DNA from 4 places in the Thalassotalea hakodatensis genome. Region 2 is predicted to be linked to each of the others. Evidence: predicted binding sites of a transcription regulator. Region 2 holds the regulator's gene; each other region holds the start of a gene.
The links. The regulator sigma-54, encoded in region 2, starts transcription at its own class of promoters, with help from an activator protein. The targets are predictions, from matches to a motif close to GTTGGCACGNNNNTNGNNT.
Positions count from the first base shown of each region.

Region 1: QUE72_RS12445 (DUF2884 family protein) is a predicted target of sigma-54. The motif match lies at 2,408-2,426, and genes of this name have one in related genera.
Region 3: QUE72_RS01435 (TorF family putative porin) is a predicted target of sigma-54. The motif match lies at 2,266-2,284, and genes of this name have one in related genera.
Region 4: QUE72_RS15575 (PEP-CTERM sorting domain-containing protein) is a predicted target of sigma-54. The motif match lies at 1,788-1,806, and genes of this name have one in related genera.

Region 1 covers NZ_AP027365.1:2,818,361-2,823,752, reverse strand. The annotation lists gene QUE72_RS12465 (DUF3718 domain-containing protein) at 1-237, opposite strand, end outside; gene QUE72_RS12460 (GNAT family N-acetyltransferase) at 443-952, shown strand; gene hpf (ribosome hibernation-promoting factor, HPF/YfiA family) at 1,090-1,446, shown strand; gene lepB (signal peptidase I) at 1,513-2,169, opposite strand; gene QUE72_RS12445 (DUF2884 family protein) at 2,467-3,261, shown strand; gene QUE72_RS12440 (tRNA-uridine aminocarboxypropyltransferase) at 3,360-4,118, shown strand; gene QUE72_RS12435 (PEP-CTERM sorting domain-containing protein) at 4,147-4,914, opposite strand; gene prsT (XrtA/PEP-CTERM system TPR-repeat protein PrsT) at 5,148-5,392, shown strand, end outside.
Region 2 covers NZ_AP027365.1:651,142-656,533, reverse strand. The annotation lists gene lptA (lipopolysaccharide transport periplasmic protein LptA) at 1-505, shown strand, start outside; gene lptC (LPS export ABC transporter periplasmic protein LptC) at 1-15, shown strand, start outside; gene lptB (LPS export ABC transporter ATP-binding protein) at 502-1,233, shown strand; gene QUE72_RS02785 (RNA polymerase factor sigma-54) at 1,290-2,795, shown strand; gene hpf (ribosome hibernation promoting factor) at 2,820-3,107, shown strand; gene ptsN (PTS IIA-like nitrogen regulatory protein PtsN) at 3,130-3,585, shown strand; gene rapZ (RNase adapter RapZ) at 3,601-4,455, shown strand; gene QUE72_RS02765 (HPr family phosphocarrier protein) at 4,595-4,870, shown strand; gene mgtE (magnesium transporter) at 5,090-5,392, shown strand, end outside.
Region 3 covers NZ_AP027365.1:344,478-349,869, forward strand. The annotation lists gene QUE72_RS01420 (hypothetical protein) at 1-204, shown strand, start outside; gene QUE72_RS01425 (Dam family site-specific DNA-(adenine-N6)-methyltransferase) at 277-1,095, shown strand; gene QUE72_RS01430 (DUF2970 domain-containing protein) at 1,111-1,302, opposite strand; gene QUE72_RS01435 (TorF family putative porin) at 1,551-2,219, opposite strand; gene rpe (ribulose-phosphate 3-epimerase) at 2,497-3,165, shown strand; gene trpS (tryptophan--tRNA ligase) at 3,186-4,190, shown strand; gene QUE72_RS01450 (hypothetical protein) at 4,278-5,327, opposite strand; gene QUE72_RS01455 (ThiF family adenylyltransferase) at 5,365-5,392, opposite strand, start outside.
Region 4 covers NZ_AP027365.1:3,522,361-3,527,752, reverse strand. The annotation lists gene QUE72_RS15590 (type II secretion system protein) at 1-511, shown strand, start outside; gene QUE72_RS15585 (type II secretion system protein) at 511-1,260, shown strand; gene QUE72_RS15580 (pilus assembly PilX N-terminal domain-containing protein) at 1,280-1,690, shown strand; gene QUE72_RS15575 (PEP-CTERM sorting domain-containing protein) at 1,864-2,493, shown strand; gene QUE72_RS15570 (LamG domain-containing protein) at 2,719-5,392, shown strand, end outside.

The DNA of each region.
Region 1 (5,392 bases), 2.1 Mb from region 2:
AACGGGTAAATCGTTACAGTGTAAATTATTGTTAATATATTGACGTGAATAGCCTGACTGTTTTATCGATGTTAATAAAGCTACTCGACTGCCTTTTGCTGCAGACATACATAACGTAGTTGTAACGCTATCGTTTGCAGATACTAATGTTGCAGAGGTTAATGCTGTACTATTTGCGCTACTGTTAAATGCGATTGCAAGTGCTGCTACGGTGATTGCTGTTGTGATTAATTTCATTCTAACTCTCCTGTTTCATGATTCAGTAAACCTATTGCAGTGAAAGTGCCAATGTTAAAAAGTTAATTAAAAACAGTTGTTTATAAGTTTTTTTATGTTTTCTCGTCATTTGAAAACGACATTGATTTTTAATTATTGGTGAAATAAACTAAAAAGTAGTGAAATTTTCATAAGTATAAAGTCATCGAATGAATGAGGGGATATTTTGATAACCATCGAAACAAAACGGTTAACCTTGCGTTTATTAACGCATCAAGATGCCAATATGATCTTGGCATTACTTAATGAGCCAGCATTTTTAAAAAATATTGGCGATAAAGCGGTTCGTGATTTACAAAGTGCGAAACATTACATTGATACTGGGCCACTAACACAGCTATCACAATATGGCTTTTGTTTACTTTGTGTGGTGCAAAAAAGTTCAAATAGGGCAATAGGGCTATGTGGTTTGATAAAGCGTGATGGTATAAAACATCCAGAGATAGGGTACGCATTGTTAAAGGAGTTTCATGGAAAGGGGTTGGCTTATGAAGCGGCTGAAAGTGTGATTTCTTCTATCGAAAAGAGCGCTAAACTTAGTACTATTCAAGCAATATGTCATCCAAAGAATAGTCGCTCAATTGCTTTATTAGCGAAGCTAAAGTTTATGCAAATAAAATTGATTGCGTTACCAGAACAAGATGAAAAGGTATTATTATTTGAGCGTAAAATTTAAGGTGAGAATAATTATCATACTAAATATGTATCAATAATATGCACTTGGGTTTTTTACATGATTTATTCGCGATTATTACTTGCGTTTTAGCTTTTTTACCCCAGTCTTATAATAGGTAATTAAAAAAAGGAAAAGCTATGAAAATAAACGTTTCTGGTCATCACGTTGACGTTACTGATTCTGTAAAATCACATATCGAAGAAAAACTTGAAAAGATTGCTAACCATTTTCCTACATTAATATCGCTAGAGGTTATTATTACAAAAGCGCATGGTAAACACCATGTAGAATTGACCACCAATTATGAAGGGGCACCAGTTGTTGCTTCCGCTAAAGAAGAGGTGATGTATCCTGCAATAGCAAATTCTGTGAAGAAGCTTGATGCTGCACTAAAACACAGAAAGGGTTTGTTGAAATCGAAGCTTCATCAAAAACCGATTGTTACTTCACCTGATGTTGCTCATGAAAAAGTTCAGGAATTAAATTTAACCTAACCTACTTAATCGAATAAACGCGATCTAATGTCAATGGCATAAAAGCCTTTTTAGATCGCACCCATGTTAAATTTCTTTCAAAAATCGCTCTAAACGGGGTAAGTAGTAATTATCATAATCTAGAGAAAATGCGACTCGTTTTGTGCGACCAATAATTTCACTTCTCGGTACAAACCCTATTACTCTTGAGTCGGCACTATTGTTCCTATTATCACCAAGTACTAAGTAATGATCGTTTGGTACAACAACAGCTGGAAAGTTTCCGTAATTATTATTTTGTTCAGTCACTTTAATTTTATGAGAATTATTCGCTAACTTTTCATTAAATACATAAAAACCAGTATTTTCCGTCTGACCGTGTTGCTGGTATTTTATGGCCTTATTGTTAATGAATAAGCGATTATTAATTAATTCAACGGTATCACCTGGAGCGCCTATCACGCGTTTTACTAGACGTTTCTGAGCGGCTTTTGATTCAAAAATAATGATGTCATTTACTTGAGGATCACTTAGCTTAAAAAGTGAGTATTGAACAAAAGGTAGCTGAATATCATAAGCAAGCTTATTAATAAAAATGCGATCCCCCTCAACGATTGTTGGTTTCATTGAACCTGTTGGCACATCATTCCAGTCAGCAACCGCACTTCGAAACACTAGCATCAAAAAAATAAATAGTACAAATAGTTTATTGCTGTTCCAAAAGTTATTAATGTGTTTTTTCATTGCATGCAACCTTAAAGTGTATTTGTGGCATTATTTATAGTCGGCAAATGAACACTTTTATTACCCTTATGAACTTAAATTTTTGGATTAATTGACTAACGTGAAGATAATTAGAGTATTTTTAGATTTAATTGGTTAAATAAACTAAAAAATAGCTACTTGACCTAAGTATGCTGCTTCTAAATATGTATCATTAAAAGAAATAATAATAAACCCTTGTATTATCAAACAGATAAAAGTTGGCACTTCATTTGTATTGTTTAAGGAGTAATAACGTGAATGATAAAGGATAACAAGATGAAAACATTGATTGCAGGTGCAGTATTATTATCGACCAGTGCAATGGCACATGACACACATTTCTCAACAGATACATGCGATATTGATTTAAATTCAGGGTTAAGTATTCAAAATGACGTGATCAGTTTTAGTAAGAAGGGTAATACGCTTTACCAGCTTATCAATGACCAACAGTTAGTCATTAACGATAAAACAATTGGCTTAACTGCAAAACAACAAGCAGTTGTTACACAATATTCTCGTGAAATTAGGGGGTTAGTACCAGAGGTTAAAAGTATTGCTATTGATGCAATAGAGTTAGCATCTGAGGGGGTAAACTTAGCGTTTGATGAACTGCTAGGAGCAGGTAACAAAATTGGCGCTGATTTATCTCAGCAGTTAAACACACTAAAAGTCGATGTAGAAAACAATTTTGATGTTAACCAGTTTGCTATTGATGAGCATGGTAGTTTAGACGCTGACTTTTTAGGGGAAGACTTCGAGCAAAAAATTGAAAATATTGTTGAAGAGACAGTACAAAACTCAATGGGAACCTTGCTCATAGCCGTTGGTCAAGAGCTATTGCTTGCTGGTGGTAATATGGATGCCTTTGAAGAAAAAATGGAGAAATTTGGTGAGCAGGTAGAGTATGAAATGGAATCTAGAGCTGAGGTAATAGAGCAAAAAGCTGAAGGATTGTGCAAATCTGTGGAAAGCATTGATCGCTTGGAAGAGCAATTAAAAAGTCTAGTTGATGAAATGCCTCAATTAGATGTTATTACAGTACAAAGTAGCGATCGTAAAAAAGCATAGCTACTTCAAAGCCAATAATAGTAAGGCATGTTTACATGCCTTTTTCTTTTCTGAATAAACCCGTAAAATACGCGTCTCTTTGTTCTTAAGACAATATCATGCACGCAGTACAACAGTTATATTTTCAACGAAAATCGCAATCTACTAAGCCTTTTAATGCGAGAGGTAAAGGTGTTACGCGTTGTGAGTTATGTCAACTAGCCCAAAAGCATTGTATTTGTCTGCTTCGGCAAAAAAAACAAACTCATTGTGGCTTTTTACTTTTGATGCATGATTGTGAAGTATTAAAGCCAAGTAATACTGGTCGCTTAATAGCAGATGTCATTACTGACAGCTATGCTTTTCAATGGCGTAGAACCGAAGTAAGTGAAGAGCTAATCAATCTTATTAATCATTCTGATTACCAACCTTTTGTCATTTTCCCACATCAATATGCAACCGATGATAGGAAAGTGTATCACCACTTACCTGAAAAGAAATCTAACAAGAAACCGTTATTTATTTTACTTGATGGCAGCTGGCGTGAAGCTAAAAAAATGTTTAGAAAAAGTCCTTATCTTTCAACATTACCCGTGTTGTCATTATCATTAGATGTGTTAAGTGCTAGTGGCTATGTATCCACATACAGCCTTCGTAAAGCAGAGCAGGGGTTTCAATTATCAACGGCAGAGGTTGCCAGTTTATTATTATCTGAAGCAGGGGAGTATAAAGCGGCGGAACACTTGTCGCTTTGGCAGCAACTTTTTGAATATCGCTATCGAAAAAGTGTGTGTCAGCCAAATCATTTAGATCCTGCGATTGAAAGTGTTTACCTAGACTTTGTGAATACTGTAGATAAAAATAAAGCGCCGAAATAGGCGCTTTATCGAAGGATATTATTTATTGCTAAACAGCACGCTTTCTTAATGCAAGCCCTGCAAAGCCCAGTAACAACAACATTAATGATTGTGGCTCTGGTATTTCAACTGACTGATCATCGGCGATAGAGACTAAACCTTCAATGATATCGTTTGCACAGGTCATCGACCAGCGAAACGCGATTTGAGTGGCGGTTTCTAATGCGGTACCAGCTACATCAAACGAAAAGGTAATTTTGTTGTTATTCGCGTGCCAGTTATCATCACCGTAACTTGTATGAATATTGTTATAATTTCTTAACGATACTGCTTGATTTTGGCGATGCGAACTATCAGTTGATGTTCTAACACCAGTGTTATCAAAACCTGACACTAAACGGCCTTGACCTTGTGTGCTATTATCTCGATGACTTTCAAGAAGCTCATACGCATAATTCCAATTTGTCGATGTATTGTTAGAATACTTCGAGTAACGATCTGTTTCGCTTTCTTGTGATGTTTTCCAACCGTTCATGTTTACAGGTAAATCGGTAGACATAAATAAATCACCAAATTCAATCCCGTTATAACCGTTTTTTCCAGCAAAGTTAGTAAAAACATCTACGGTTAGCGTAGTGCCTGTGCGTTGCACGACCATGTTTTGAATGTCATATATACTGTTGCTACCTTTAACATCGCTTCCATAACCTGCACCGATATAATTATCATTGATGCTCGTTGCAGGAATATCCTGTGCTTGAACTAATACTGAGCTTGCTGAAAACAGTACTGCTCCAATCCATTTTAAAGCTTTCATTTTAATCACCATTAAATATTTTTAATTAGATTACTTCATCTAATTATCTAGCTTAGCATTTATTGTGCCATGAATTTAAATCATTGTTTTTTAATGTTTACTTTTTATTTTGAATGTAAAAAACAAATAAACTGTAAAGTTACCTGACACTGATTAATTAACAAGCGGCTATTGCTGTTTATCTATCTGCTAGCTTATCATACGACATAAAAGGAATAATGAGAACTTGATTAATGAATCAATTTACACAATGTACGTTTTGTATTTTATTAGCCATAACAAGTCAAAGCATTGATGCGGCAGAAAGCACGAGTCAACCGTACGAAAGTGCATTAAAAAGCTTTTACGTGGATGACTTAAATGAAGCCGTTATTCATTTAAAAAATGCATTAAAAAACAACCCAGACCACCTGCCATCAAGAATATTAATGGCGGAAATCTTAATTGCACAAGGCAATGGAGCGGCAGCAGAAATTGA
Region 2 (5,392 bases):
CCGTCTGCACATTAGTCTTTTATTATTAAGCATGAGTGTTAGCACTGTGTTCAATGTTAACGCTGCCAAAATTGACTTACAGCAAGAAATTAGCATTGATGCTTCTCGACAAGCTGCTGATCTTAAAAATAAAATTTTCAGTTATATTGACAATGTTGTAATTAAGCAAGGTTCATTAGTGATCAACGCTGATCTTGTTCAAGTTATTACGGCAACAGAAACGGATACAAAAACTTATATTGCCCAAGGTAAACCCGCCACGTTTAAACAAACGCTAGAAGATGGAACACACATTTACCTACAAGCTGATGAAATAAAATATGAGCCAGCCAAAAACACAGTGACCATTTCCGGTAATGCCGAATTACGTCAAGAAGGCAGTAAAGTAAACGGTAGTGTGATTACCTATAATTTCTTAACTGAACAAGTACTTGCTAAAAGCGAGAATGATCAACGCGTTAAAACCGTATTACAGCCAAAGCAATTAGAAGAAAAAAATCCATGAACAATGCGAAATTAAATGCTACTCACTTGGCTAAATCCTATAAAGGGCGTATGGTAGTTAAAAATGTTGGCTTAGAAGTAAATGCTGGCCAAATCGTTGGTTTGTTAGGGCCAAATGGTGCAGGAAAAACCACCTCATTTTATATGATAGTAGGCTTGGTTACCCAAGATAACGGCAGCATTACGTTAAATGACGAAGATATCACTTTGCTACCAATGCACGAACGAGCACGCAGAGGTATTGGCTATCTTCCACAAGAAGCGTCTATTTTTCGAAAATTGACTGTATATGAAAATATTATGGCGATTTTACAAACGAGAAAAGAACTAACAGAAATAGAACGAGAAGAAAAACTAGAACATTTAGTAGAAGAATTTAACATTGGACATATTACCGAAAATTTAGGTATGAGTTTATCTGGTGGTGAACGTCGTCGAGTAGAAATTGCCAGAGCACTAGCAGCTGACCCTAAGTTTATTCTGTTAGATGAGCCTTTTGCGGGTGTTGATCCAATTTCTGTAGGTGATATAAAAAAAATTATTCTACACTTAAAAAATAAAGGCATCGGCATATTAATAACCGATCATAACGTTAGAGAAACACTTGATGTGTGTGAACATGCTTACATTGTAAGCCATGGCGAACTCATTGCCCAAGGTGATGCAGATCAAATCCTAGCGAATCAACAAGTCAGAGATGTATATCTTGGTGAACAATTCACGTTATAGTTATAATATGCTTTAGCAAAAATATAAGATTTACTTGAAAGGATAAGAAGTAATTAATGCGCCCAAGTCTGCAACTACGTATCGGACAACAACTCACAATGACGCCGCAACTCCAGCAGGCGATCAAGTTATTGCAGTTGTCCACGTTGGATTTACAACAAGAAATTCAAGAAGCACTAGAAAGCAACCCTTTGCTTGAGGTTGACGAATCATCATCGTCTGTAGAAGACAACCAACCTGATCGTTTAGAAGAAGCTTTTTCCGCAAACACTAATGACGAGAAACCAAACAATAACGATGGTTCAGAAGACTCTACCCCAACGGTAGACGAAATTAGTACCACCGAAGCAATGGATAAATCAGATATCCCTGAAGAACTGAATATCGATACAACATGGGATGAAAGTTACAGTGCTGGCGTATCAAATACCGGCGCAGCACCTATCTCTGACGATTACGTTTACCAAGGCGAAACCACCGATTCCATCCAAGATCACCTACGCTGGCAAATGAAGCTAACCCCGTTCAGTGAAACAGACGAAGCTATAGCCATGGCAATCATCGACGCCATTGACGATGCTGGCTATTTACGCGTCACCACAGAAGAAATTTTAGAATCAGTTGGTGTTGAAGACGTTGAACTTGATGAAGTCGAAGCAGTATTAAAGCGAATTAATGTTTTTGACCCCGTAGGCGTAGGTGCTCGATCAATTGCTGAATGCTTAACTATTCAACTGAACCAATTTGATAAAGACACACCATGGTTAAATGAAAGTAAACTCGTGATCAATGAGTACATTGATTTACTCGGTAACCGTGATTATCGACAAATCATGCGGAAAGCAAAACTCAAAGAAGATCAATTACGTGAAGTGATCCGCTTAATTCAATCTTTAGATCCTCGCCCTGGTGATTCTGTGATCCAAGGTGAAGATCAATATGTGGTACCTGATGTATCAGTCGAAAAGAAAAATGGTCGTTGGATCGTAGAATTAAACCCAGATACTGCACCAAGGCTTTCAGTAAATCAACAATACGCTTCAATGGCTCGCTCGATGAAAAACACGAATGACAGTCAGTTTATTCGATCAAACTTACAAGAAGCTAAATGGTTTATCAAAAGTTTAGAAAGTCGAAACGACACCTTATTAAAAGTGTCTAACTGTATTGTGCAACGTCAACAAGGATTCTTTGAACACGGCCCAGAAGCCATGCGTCCAATGGTGTTAAACGACATTGCTGAAGCTGTAGACATGCATGAATCGACCATTTCACGAGTGACCACGCAAAAATACATGCATACACCGCGTGGTATTTTTGAACTTAAATATTTTTTCTCTAGTCATGTAAGTACAGAAAATGGCGGAGAATGTTCTTCAACAGCGATTCGCGCTTTAATTAAAAAGCTCGTTGCTGCAGAAGTGCCTGCTAAGCCACTGAGTGATAGCAAAATGGCAGAACTATTGGCTGAACAGGGTATCAATGTTGCTAGACGGACGATTGCTAAATATCGAGAATCGTTAAATATTCCACCGTCTAACCAACGTAAAAGTTTACTTTAACTCTCTAGTAAAAGGATAACGCTTATGCAAATTAACCTTGCCGGACATCATGTTGAAATTACTGAACCTATGCGCGATAGCGTCAATAAAAAGTTTGCAAAGCTAGAGCGGCACTTCGATCACATTAACAATGTTTATGTTGTGTTAACGGTTGAGAAACTGAGTCAAATTGCTGAAGCAACCGTACACCTAAGTGGCACTGAAGTGCATGCTAAAGCGGAAAATAATGATATGTACACATCAATAGATTCACTCGTCAATAAGCTCGATAAACAGATCCTCAAATACAAGGGAAAAATTAATCAACATTAGTTTGTTGATCACAAAATCCACTATGAATTTTATCGATATCATCAAAGAGGACTGCACACTGTGTGCAGTCCAAGCTACCAGCAAAAAACGTATTCTTGAACTTTTATGCAGTAAAGCTGCTGATACCAACGATCAAGTCACCACTTATAATTTACTTGAAAGCTTAATGTTAAGAGAGAAAATGGGCTCTACCGGTATCGGTAATGGTATTGCTATTCCACACGGTCGGCTAACATCAACAGATAAAGTCATGATTGTTATCGCTACAGCAGAAACCCCGATAGAATTTGACGCCATTGATAATCGGCCTGTAGATATTTTTATCGCCTTATTTGTACCGGAAGCTAAGTGCCAACAACATTTATCAACGCTACAAAGTATTGCCAAAGTATTCAGCGATAAAAGCGTGTGTAAGCAAGTACGCAAATGCGACAACAACCACGAATTATTTCAATTACTAAAATCTACTGCCCAATAACCTAGGATTTCATCAATGAAACTTACGATAGTAAGTGGCCGCTCCGGCTCAGGTAAAACAGTCGCTTTGCGCGTGTTAGAAGATTTAGGTTATTATTGTGTAGATAATATTCCTGTAAATTTATTACCGGCATTGACCCATACGGTTATTAATGACTACGAAACAGTTGCTGTAAGCCTAGACGTTAGGAACTTACCTGCTGAACCAACAGATGTACCAGAAATACTCGATTATTTACCTAGTGCAGTAGAGCTTTCTATTGTGTATTTAGACGCTGATGACGGCGATCTTATTAGACGGTTTAGCGAAACACGTCGTTTGCATCCGCTCATTCGCCAGAACATCGCACTCGACCAAGCGATGACTTTAGAAAAGAAATTACTTGAACCCATTGCTGCTCGCGCCAATTTATATATAAATACTAGTCAGTTAACACCACATCAACTTGCAGACTTGATACGCGAGCGAGTATTGGGCAAAAAAAGTGGTTCCATGGTAGTAGTGTTTGAATCATTTGGTTTTAAACACGGGCTACCAAAAGATGCAGATTTTGTCTTTGACGCGCGCTTTTTACCCAACCCTTTTTGGGAAAAAGAATTAAAGCCGTTTACTGGGTTAGAGCAACCAGTAAAAGACTTTCTCGCCAGCCAACCAATTGTGACCAAGTTTATCTGGCAGATAAACAGCTTTATGATGACTTGGTTACCGCATTTAGAACGGAATAATCGTAGTTATATTACTATCGCTATTGGCTGCACTGGTGGTAAGCATCGCTCTGTATATATTGCCGAATTGTTAGCATCTAACTTAAAGAAAGAGCGTAAAGATGTACAAGCTCGTCACCGCGATCTTAAATTACCCAGCACATAATAGACCTTTGTCTGGCAAGTATTTTTCATCATAATAACGTAGTAAGTAATTGAATGAATACAACGGTAAAAACGTAGCAGCTTTGAATAAATTACCTTTACACTAACAGCACGTCAACTTAAGGGATAAGGTTAAACATATGGCTCACTTTTCTCGCTCAATCATAATCAGCAACAAATTAGGGATACACGCTCGACCTGCCACTAAGTTAGCGCAATTAACTCAACAATTTAAAGCAACGGTAATGATTGAGTTAGAGGGTAAGCAAGTTGATGCCAGTAGCATAATGGGTTTAATGTTACTTGCCGGTAGCCAGGGTAAAACAGTGATTGTTCATACTGAGGGCCCTGACGCTAAGCGTGCATTAGATGAAGTACACCAACTATTTTCTAACAAGTTCGATGAAGAAGAATAATGTGTTCGCCTTTGGTGATATTATAAACGTACACGAAAAACGCCCCTTTATGCCAATGTAGTGTTCACATTTACAATAAGAAAAAAGCTGCTAAAACCAACCAGTTGAGATAGACTATAATACCAAATATAGTAGATGCCTTGGTGACGTTCTAAGAACATCACCCATCTGTTTCATTTTTAGCATTCAAATTTCGTGAAAACGGCAAAGGGTAGCATGATGCCGGAAGTGTCAGAACAAGAACAAAGCCAACAACGCCTACAACAAGTCAATGAAGCGCTTGGCAGCGGTATGTTTGTTTATGTCCGCAAACTACTACAAAACATGCCCGCTTATGATCTCGCTCTACTGCTTGAGTCGTCCCCAAATAAAAGTCGTACTATTTTATGGCAACTTATCGATCCTGATCATCATGGCGAAGTATTAGAAGAGTTAAGTGAAGAAGTACGTAAAGGCATCTTAAAAAATATCCGTCCAGAAAAGTTAGCAGAAGTTGCTGAAGGTATGGATGTTGATGATCTT
Region 3 (5,392 bases), 310 kb from region 2:
GCAGCGATTGAAGTGTACCAATACCAACGAAATGTTACGCAAGGAACGGTTACGGTATTAACATCTAAAATCTTTGAATCGAGAGTATCAGCGGCTGATTGGTTGGCGACTGCACCAGAAATTATCAAGAGTAGACAACCATTTATTCGATCAGTAAAGAGTATAAATGCTGAAATTGATGATTATCAACGCTCCCAATCTTAATCAAATCAAGTTACAATTCACCCGTTGAGTAATGAAGTGGCTTGGTTGCCATATTAGGGTTTTTAAAGCTAAATGGTAAAAAAGCAACGAGCATTTCTAAAATGGGCTGGTGGAAAATACAGCCTTACAGAAAAAATAAACACGTTATTGCCAAATGGCGAACGATTAATTGAACCTTTTGTGGGTGCGGGATCAGTCTTTCTTAATAGTGATTTTGAGCGTTATGTACTAAACGATATTAATAAAGACTTAATTAATCTCTACCAAACTATTCAACAAGATCCCGTTAACTTTATTGACGATGCTAAACGCTTTTTCGTTAGTGAGAATAATCTGCCTGAAGCCTATTACCATTTGCGCAGCGAATTTAATGCTACGGTCGATAAGCACTATCGTTCGTTATTGTTTTTGTATATGAACCGCCACGGTTACAATGGTTTATGTCGATATAATAAGTCAGGCGGTTACAATGTCCCGTTTGGTAAATACAAAAAGCCTTATTTCCCAGAAGCTGAGTTAGAGTTTTTTGCGGAAAAAGCAAAGAAAGCCATTTTTATTTGCGAGGGCTATCGACAAACCTTTGCTCGTGCTAATGATGGTGACGTTATTTATTGTGATCCACCTTACGTACCATTGAGCAAAACAGCAAGCTTTACCAGTTATGCTGGTAATGGTTTTGGCTTAGACGAACAAGCAGATTTAGCAAACGCTGCTGAAGAGGTAACGAGCGAGAAGAAGGTCAGTGTGTTGATCAGTAATCACGATACCATTTGGACACGTAAAATATATCAAGGCGCGAAAACACGAAAGTCGATCAAAGTGTCACGAACGATTAGTCAGAAAGGTACTACGCGTAAGAAAGTTGCAGAATTGATGGTACTTTATAAATAACGCAGTGTGTTATGTTTATTTTACGACTAAAGAAACTACAGTAAATAAACCAAGTACAAACAAAATGACAGCAATTAAACCAACTATCACGAAGTGGCTAAATTTACCTTGAGAGAAGTCTCGTTCCCTATTTTTATTACTTTGTACACCTAAAAAGGCGGCTGCAACGCTTTTTACTGTTTCTTTTAATGGCTGTGCGTTTTTCATAGTGCGTTTCTTTAAGAATAAATAAAACGATGAAAACCACTTTAGCATTAAAACCAAATCGGGTCATTATTTAAGCTCAGGTTAACTATGAAATAAAATTAAGCGACTCTTGTTAATTGAGATAGCACAATTTCTTATACAAAGCTGAGGTTATTGAATCAATTAGACCGTTAAAGAAAAAGGCCTGATGATTGAATGTTTCCATCGTTTGAAACCGTTCAGTATCAGGCTTTTTTGAGAATGGTTACTTATAGATCGAAATCTATCGCATAGGCTAAATATACTTTAAGATCACCAGCACCACCGTCTAAGTCTGTTTGAGAAGCACCTAAAGTAAAGCCACTTTTACTGATACTAACGCCATAATCAATTGAATCTTCGGCTAACCAATCACCAGAATAAGAACCTAAGTGAAGACCAACTTCTGCTTCATTAGTTAATGCGAAACTATAATCTGCTGAGGCATAAATGGTATCACCAGCATCAGCTCCTTCTCCGTCAGTTAATACAGCAACACCTAAAGTTAAACCACTGAAACTGATATTCGCATAAACCTCTGAAAAATCAGCATCACCAGTTGTTTCATCAGGATAGGCGTAATAAATAAACCCGACATCATATGAAACTGTTTCATTGATATCACCACCAAAACCGGCATAAAAATCAAGTTCATAAGTCATGCCGTCAGCCCAATCGGCATTTGATACCCAAGTACCAGCGTAAAAGCCTGTATCACCTGCGTAATCAATACCGCCTGAAACAGCAGCTTTACCACCAGTTTGTTCTAAACCACGCCATAAATAATTGCTTGTCACTGCGGCATTAGCAGACCATTCACTTGCAATAGCAGGGGTTGTTAATGTTGATGAAGCTAAGATTGTTGAAACGAGTGCGACTTTCATTAAGTTATTTTTCATATTTTTCTCATAAAGTTATTGTTGTGTCTATTATTTACTATGGGTTTTGCAAAAGCAGTGCCTACGGTAAATAAAAAACAAAAAACTAATAAAATCATTTAAATACAATTGGTTATGAAATTAGTTTATTTGTGTGTTCAATTTTATATTGTCTTGGGTGATCAATACTGGTGCAGGAGGAAGGCGAAATGAGCAAAAAAAGTGCAATTGACATTGGTCGATTATTATTGAAATTTAGTATAAAGTAGCGCAGATTTTTCAAAGGGGTGTTGGATTTATGTCTTCTTATATTATTGCGCCATCAATTTTATCTGCTGATTTCGCTCGTCTTGGTGAAGAAGTTGAAAATGTGATCAGCGCAGGTGCTGATGTGATTCATTTTGATGTGATGGATAATCATTACGTACCAAACTTATCTTTTGGACCGATGGTGTGTCAGTCATTGCGTGATTATGGCATTACTGCTCCAATTGATGTTCACCTAATGGTTAAACCGGTTGACTCATTAATTCCCGCATTTGCAAAAGCAGGCGCTAATATCATTACTTTTCATCCAGAGGCGAGTGAGCATGTTGATCGCACTTTGCAGTTGATTAAAGAGCAAGGTTGTCAGGCTGGCGTCGTGTTAAACCCTGCCACGCCTTTGCATATTTTAGATTTTGTGATGGACAAAGTAGACGTGGTGTTATTGATGTCTGTGAATCCCGGTTTTGGCGGACAATCGTTTATTCCAACAACACTAGAAAAAATTAAATTAGTAAGAGAAAAAATTCGCCAAAGTGGCCGAGATATTCGTTTAGAGGTAGATGGAGGCGTAAAAGCCGATAATATCGCTGATATCGCTAAAGCGGGGGCTGATATGTTTGTCGCTGGTTCTGCAATTTTTTCTCAACCAGACTATAAAGAAGCGATTGATGGGATGCGTCGAGCGCTTGCAACTGTTTGATAAATTTTAGGTAAAAGAAAATGACAAAACCAGTAGTATTAAGTGGCTGTCAGCCGTCGGGCGAATTAACCATTGGTAATTATTTAGGCGCATTAAAGCAATGGGTAAATATGCAACAAAGTCACGACTGTTATTATATGTTGGTGAATCAACATGCGATAACGGTTCGTCCTGAAGCAGATGCTCTTAGAAAAGCAACGCTAGATGGCCTTGCACTATATTTAGCCTGTGGCATTGATCCTGAGCAAAGCACTATTTTTATTCAGTCACATGTACCAGAGCATGCCCAATTAAGCTGGGTGTTAAATTGCTATACGCAAATGGGCGAGCTTAATCGCATGACCCAATATAAAGATAAGTCTCAAAAGTCAGAAGCAAACATGAACGCAGGTTTGTTCACTTACCCGGTGCTAATGGCGGCAGATATTTTGTTATACGGTGCCAATGAAGTGCCAGTTGGGGACGACCAAAAGCAACATTTAGAATTAGCCCGTGATATTGCGACACGTTTTAATAATTTATATGGTGATATTTTTAACGTACCTGAACCTCAGATACCCGAATTTGGTGCGCGTATTATGAGTTTGCAAGATCCCACTAAGAAAATGTCTAAATCAGATACAAACCCAGGCAACTTTATTGGCTTGTTAGAAGATCCTAAAAAAATCAGCAAAAAAATAAAACGTGCAATCACTGACTCAGATGAGCAAGCGCGTATTTATTTTGATGTGGCAGAAAAGCCAGGGGTATCAAACTTATTAACGTTATTGTCATGTTCTACAGGGCAATCAATAACGGAATTAGTGCCACAATACGAAGATAAAATGTATGGGCATTTAAAAGGTGATGTAGCAGATGCTGTCGTGGCAATGTTAGAGCCAATTCAAACGCGCTTTCATGAATATCGCAATGATGAAGCTTTTATGAATAGCGTGATGCAAAAAGGCGCAGAGAAAGCTTCTGAGCGCGCAGAGCATGTATTGAAAGCCGTTTATAACGCGGTGGGTTTTATTGCTAAGCCGTAATTGAACTTTTTCAAACCATGGTGACAAGCTAGCGTAGCTTGTCACCATTAAGCATTGTTTAGTTATCTGTAGAATGCACCTGTAGTGCTATGTTTGGCGTTGATAAGACGTTATTGTACGTCTTAAAGTACGATGCTTGACAGGTTTTGCTGTATAACCTAGTCGTAAAAACATTAAGCCGTGGTGTCCATCAGGAGATATACCTTTCATATCTTGTTTGATCTGCTCAATGTTAGGCATGAATTCTGGTTCAATGTTTAACCCTCTTAATGAGTATATAGGCGCTGCTGCATAAGGTTGAACGGATAATTCTTCCATAGCAGCTTGTAACCAAAAGCGTTGTAATGCTTGGCCCCCTTTTATCACTGATGCGCGAGTATTATCCGCGATAGAAATCAAGGCGAGTACCGGAGAAAAACTAATAGGTACCTGAACGGAACGAAAGCCGAGTATTTTTGATACCCCAAGCTTATTGAAAAAGCTAATTGTTTTCCAATTCGACATCATTTGAAAAAAGGGTCTTGCTGGTGGTTCAATTTCCAGCGTTGATACAGGCATACCTTCTTGTGGCTTCGGATCATCAAAAATAACCGAAGAATATAGTTCTTGATGAAGTATTTTACTTTCAAAGCGTAAACTCTCAGCGTGTCGCATTACCGGTAAAGCTGATTTTTTTGCTGATTTATCAGTAAAAAAGGTAACCTTAGCATCATGGTATTCTGCTGCTTGTGCTAATCGAGTTAATACTTCATCTTTCACGGGTCCTTTGAAAGGAAATCGTCTATCGGTACAGCGTTTAGCGATTACATCTGCAAGGTTATGAGTTGCCGAATGGCTTTGCTTAAAGCTAATGTCGGCAACATGACGAGGAGCATTTTCTGGTGATGGTAAAATATTTACTTGAGCGGTGTAGCCGAGTTGTTCTGCTTGAATCACTGTATTTTCTACCACCGCACCAAGTGATATATCCGATAAAATATAATCTTCATCAGTTGCTTTTCCAGAACGTGTTTCATCAATGTAAAAACTGAGAACCCCGTTTTTATGGTACTCGTATGTAAATGGTGAACTATTATCAGCTGAAGGCGCAAATATTGCGGCTTTAATGATGGTTTCTAAATCGGAATGGTTGAGCACAAAGCGTACCTTTCTAGCAGTGAATGAAACAGTTGGTTTAAATCGCCATTTTCTTTTTGGCGATG
Region 4 (5,392 bases), 1.4 Mb from region 2:
AACCATTGTTGGTATGGTGGTGCTTTCTATTTCATTTGCCGTTTTAACTAGTTTATTATACCCCGCGACTGAGCAAAGTGCGAGTGTATTGCATCAAATACGAGGTGCTGAATTAGCACAATCAATGCTCAATGAAATTCAGCAAAAAGCATTCGATGAAAATAGCGATAAGTCTGGAGGCCGATTACGCTGTGGTGAAACAGGTATTGCTGCATGCAGCACAAGCATGGGAAATGAAGAAGCTAATGAACGTAAGCAATTTGATGATGTAGATGATTACCATGGGCTAATTTATAACGTCGGTGAAATTGAAGATTCTCAAGAAAATGCTCTTGATTATTTAGGCTATACCTTATCGGTCAAAGTAGGCAATGATAGTGACTATAATGGTGCTACTTATGAAGAAGGTGATACTGATGATAATCGCAATACGGCAAAACTTATCACGGTGACTGTAACAACGCCAACAGGTTACGAACTTACGTTTTCAACCTACCGGACAAACCACTGATGTTCTCTCAAAGCTCTATACGTCAAGCGCATGGTTTTACCTTGATTGAGTTAATTACGGTTATTGTAATCCTGGGGATATTGGCGGTAGGTGTTAGTAACTTTTTGCAATTTGGCAGTAATATTTACGCCGAATCTACTGCTCGAGATAAGTTAGTTAGTGGTGCGCGATTTGCAATTGAACGACTAAATAGAGAAGTGCGACAAGCATTACCAAACTCTTTACGTGTGACAAATGCTGGTAGCTCAACGTGCTTAACCTTCATGCCGATATGGGGCGTAACGACTTATATTGATATTCCTGTATCGCCAGAGTCACCAAAAAACGCTATAGAAGTTGTACCATTTGAAGTGAGAGATATTGCAAACGCAGATAAAGTGATTGTGTACCCTACACATCAATCAGATACGAATGTAGCTTCTGGTAAAGTACAAAGCTTCACTACCATTGATGACTCAATAATACCCTGGCGGGTAAACTTTGCTACTAACGTGATATTTAATACAGATTCACCCACTAAGCGCGTTTATTTTATTGGCAATAACACTCAAATTTGCTTAACAAGCACAGGTACTTTACAGCGTAATAGTGTGACAATCGCTGAAGGTATAGACACAGCATCGTCAATTATTGAAGTGATACCAGCAAGTTTACAACGAAACGCGTTAGTGCGTATTTCGCTGTTATTTAAAGAAAATGATGAACAAGCATTGTTTAGTAATGAGATACAGGTGCCAAATGTTCCATAGCGTATCAGGAAAAAATACAATGAATAGAAAGCAACTACGAGGCAGTGCGCTTGTGATCGCTATTTTCGTTATTGTTGTCATGAGTTTACTTGGCGTAGCATTAGTAAAAATGCTACGCACAAGTAGCAATACCGTGGTTTATGAAGTGCTTGGCACTCGCGCTTTTCATGCTGCTCAAACAGGTATGCAATGGCAACTAAATAAACTCTTCCCATTAAACAACCCTGCACAACGTTGCACATCTTTTGGGCCTGCGCCACGGATTGATTCTGTCGATGGTTTTCAAAATTGCCAAGTGATAAATACAACGTGTGAAGACAATATTGAAGTTTCTGGTGTGCGTTATTACCGATTAACTAGCACGGGAAGCTGCGCTGTTGATGATGTTGTGACATCTCGAACGATAGAAGTACAGGCACGTAGTTTATAACACTCCTGTAACACAATATTGTAGGATTTCTTTACAGTATTAAATTTTTCACCGTTAAATTTTTCATCAATATATTGAAAATAATGAAAAATATATTATTGGCATGTAATTTGATTGTAAAAACTCAAGATTACACGTTTTGTGAGTCTTCTCATTAAATAGAGGTGGTATTAATGAAAAGTTTTTTTAGCCTAATATTATTATCGATATGTTTAACTAGTGCTTCACAGGCAACGCTGATCACTAATTTAACGCAGTCTGAACTTGATAGTCATGATTATACTAACGCGGTCGATCAGTTATCATCAGCCTCTGAAAATATTCACTATGTTTCAGCAAATGGGTGGGATTATGCATGGGTTTCACCAGTAAATGCAGAAACTTGGGGAACAAACACATTATACGCGCCTGAAGTTCAACAAAACTGGACGTATGCTACGTTAGAACAATTGGTGTTTATTCATCAGGTATTAACTTTAGATGCTTTTACCATTAAAGATGCTCAGGGAAATGCGACAGGTTATATCCACGCTGTAGAGTATTTTAATTCCGTTTTTACTGGTCTGAATCAGAATATATTAGATCAAGACGTTGTCACTACAAGTGATTTCCTTATTGGTATAATTGCCAGTGAGCGAAACGAAGCGGGGCTAATTCCTTTTTATCTTGATTTTGCTGATACCTTTTATGTAAGGGAATCGTTAGTTGACACCCCATCAGCTGATGTACCTGAACCAGCGTCATTACTTTTAATTGCGCTAGGTCTTGTTTTTATAGTGTCTCGTAAGTTAGTACGTTACTAGATTGATTACCGCTTTTACACATAACGATGTTGTTTATGAGAACATTGTTATTCGTAACCCGATGTTTCATGAAAATCTTCCCCGCACATGCGGGGTTTTTTCTTTTTGTATTGCTGTCGCAATTGAAATTAATATTATTTTTATAAATACAAGCTGTTACTTGTCAATTCGATAACATCAGAGTACCTTTTAACTAATCATGTGCGAAACCGTGTCAAGGAACATATGTATATTAAGGTATTTGCTGCTACCATTTTGTTATGTTGTTCAGTGGTTGCTAATGCAATAGATTGTTCAGAGATCTTTCCTCAGCAAGATCATTCATTTGCTGTGAACGGCAGTAAACAATTTTTTTCGTATGGTGATGATAGTGAATGTAATAGCAATAAGTGCAAGAGCGTTACTATACCGACCTTTACCCCCCCTTCTGTAACCGGTTTACCCAATAACGGCGCGTTTAATCTAACCACCGTAACCGATGGGGTTTATTATTATTCTAGTTGGGGACTTACTGACAGTGAAGGGCTGACATTTTCTGGAGCAGGTACAGCGGTTATTTACATTGACGGAAACGCGACAATTCCTGTTGGTTCTGAAGTTAACTTATCAGGAGTACCAAGCAATATTTTAATTGTTGTAACTGGAGCCTTAACGATTGCCGACGATGTCAAAATTAATGCGAATATTTATGTGGCTGGTTCTGCTGTAATAGGAAGTTTGGGTGGGAATGACTTTGATATTAATGGCGCTATTTCAGTTGGTGGAGCGCTAGCGGTATATGGTGAAGGTGAATTTGATTTTGATGCTGAAGATATAACCGATATGGATACACATGGTTTATGTGTCAATACTAAACCTTTTGACTTTTCTTGTAATTCAACATTTGTCGATGGTTTAACGAGCCACACAAATAATGGCCAAATACATTTTTATCGTGATAGTAAAATTATCAATAATCCTGATAACCTTCTCGCTACAGCAAGGATTATGCATTCAAGTAATAATTCTTCTTGTGATATCTATGGGCAATGTTCAGCTTCAGGTTCACCAACCACTAAAATTGTCGAGTCTCGATTTAAAACAACATCAAGTAGCCGAGATTTCAGTGTCTCACGAAATAGTACGAGAACTATCAATGGCAATAACTTTGAAGAAGTCGAAATAGAAAGAGATGGCACGTTAAACTTTTCATCTAACTATTCTGAATATCGCATTGAAACACTATCATTAAAAGCTAACGCTACTTTGCGCTTGACGCCAGGTGATTATTGGATTGAAGAGTTAACCTATTCAGGCGTTGCTCTTAATTTTGAAGTGATTGGCAGTGGCTTAGTACGTCTGTTTTTTAAAGATGGTGATGGAAATAATAATGCGCTGGAGTTACCAAGAAATACTACGATAAATCAGGGGGGGAATGCGAGTGAATTTCATATTTATGCCTATCAAGGCGTAAAGTTAAACCGTAACGTTAATCTGACTGCGCTCTTATATGCCATTGAAGATATTGAAATTGAAAGGAGCGCCACTATTTTAGGCGCAATTTCGGGTGATAATATTGAATTGAAGCGAGACTCTTTTGTTACTTACAGTTGTGGCTCAACAGCACAACCAAAAGAAGTGTTGCATTTAAAAATGGAAGAGCCAACGTGGCAAGGTGGCACTGGCTTAGTTACTGACAGTATTAATGGCATCAACGGTACTGCTTATAATGGCGCTAATACCGTTGGTAATGCGTCATGTCGATATGGTGAGTTTGATGGACGTAACGATCACGTTGAAATTCCCCACAACGACCTATTAAACGGTTCTTCAACCTTAACTTATGCTGCTTATTTTAGGGCGAATAGTTGGAATGGTACTACACAAATAATGGCCAAATCAGTACACGGCGGTGGATCTGGTAGAGCACAAATGGGTATTTTTTCTGAAAGAGGTGTTTTAAAGGGGCGGGCCGAAACGGTTAATGGTAGGCATGAAATTACGTCGTCATTACCTGCAATATTAGGTGATTGGGTACATGTTGCTTTGGTATTTGATGGTTCAAGTTTAAAGCTATATCAAGACGGTGTCGTTGTTGCTAGTAAATCTTTCTCTGCGACAACATTAGTTCAAACCAATGACCCATTAGCGATCAGTAAACGGGTAGGTACCAATCAATATTTCTTCCATGGTCTTATTGATGATATTCATGTTTTTCAAAATGCATTATCTGCCGCAGAAGTACAAACGCTTATTGATAACAACCCGAGTTGTCCACTGACCGATGTGGATCATTACTTAATCACGCACAGTGGAACAGGATTAACATGTGAACCGGAGCCCATCACAATAAAAGCATGTACCAATAGCTTTGGCGCAAATTGTGTAGAATCGAGCAATATTGTCAATGTAGATCTTGTTGCTACAGGTAGTTCACATGCCGTGACTCAAACGGTCAGTTTTATTGGCAGCACCACGGTTGATTTACCTTTTCAAGTCGCAGAGACGGCGACGTTATCAATTAATAATGCCAGTATTGCAGCTAGCAACGGATACGTATGTAATAGTAATAATCCAAATGATTGTGAAATCACGTTTAGTAACGCGGGCTTTAAAATTACCGGCTTCAATAACATTGAAGTTGCTGGCGAGCCAATGCTTTCTGCTGGAAACTCGAGAATCTTTATTCAAGCAGTGAAAGATAATAAAGGGGTATGCCAAGGATATTTTGATACCCCAGGCGTTAGAGATATTGATTTCGCCATGAAAGCTATCACGCCAAATACAACCAATGGCACGCAGGACTACGCCATGGGCAATAGCATAATACCGAAGTACAACGGTGCAACGCCCAGTCAATATACATCGGTCAGTTTAACGTTTGATGTGAACTCGCAAGCGCAATTGCCGAATAACCTCT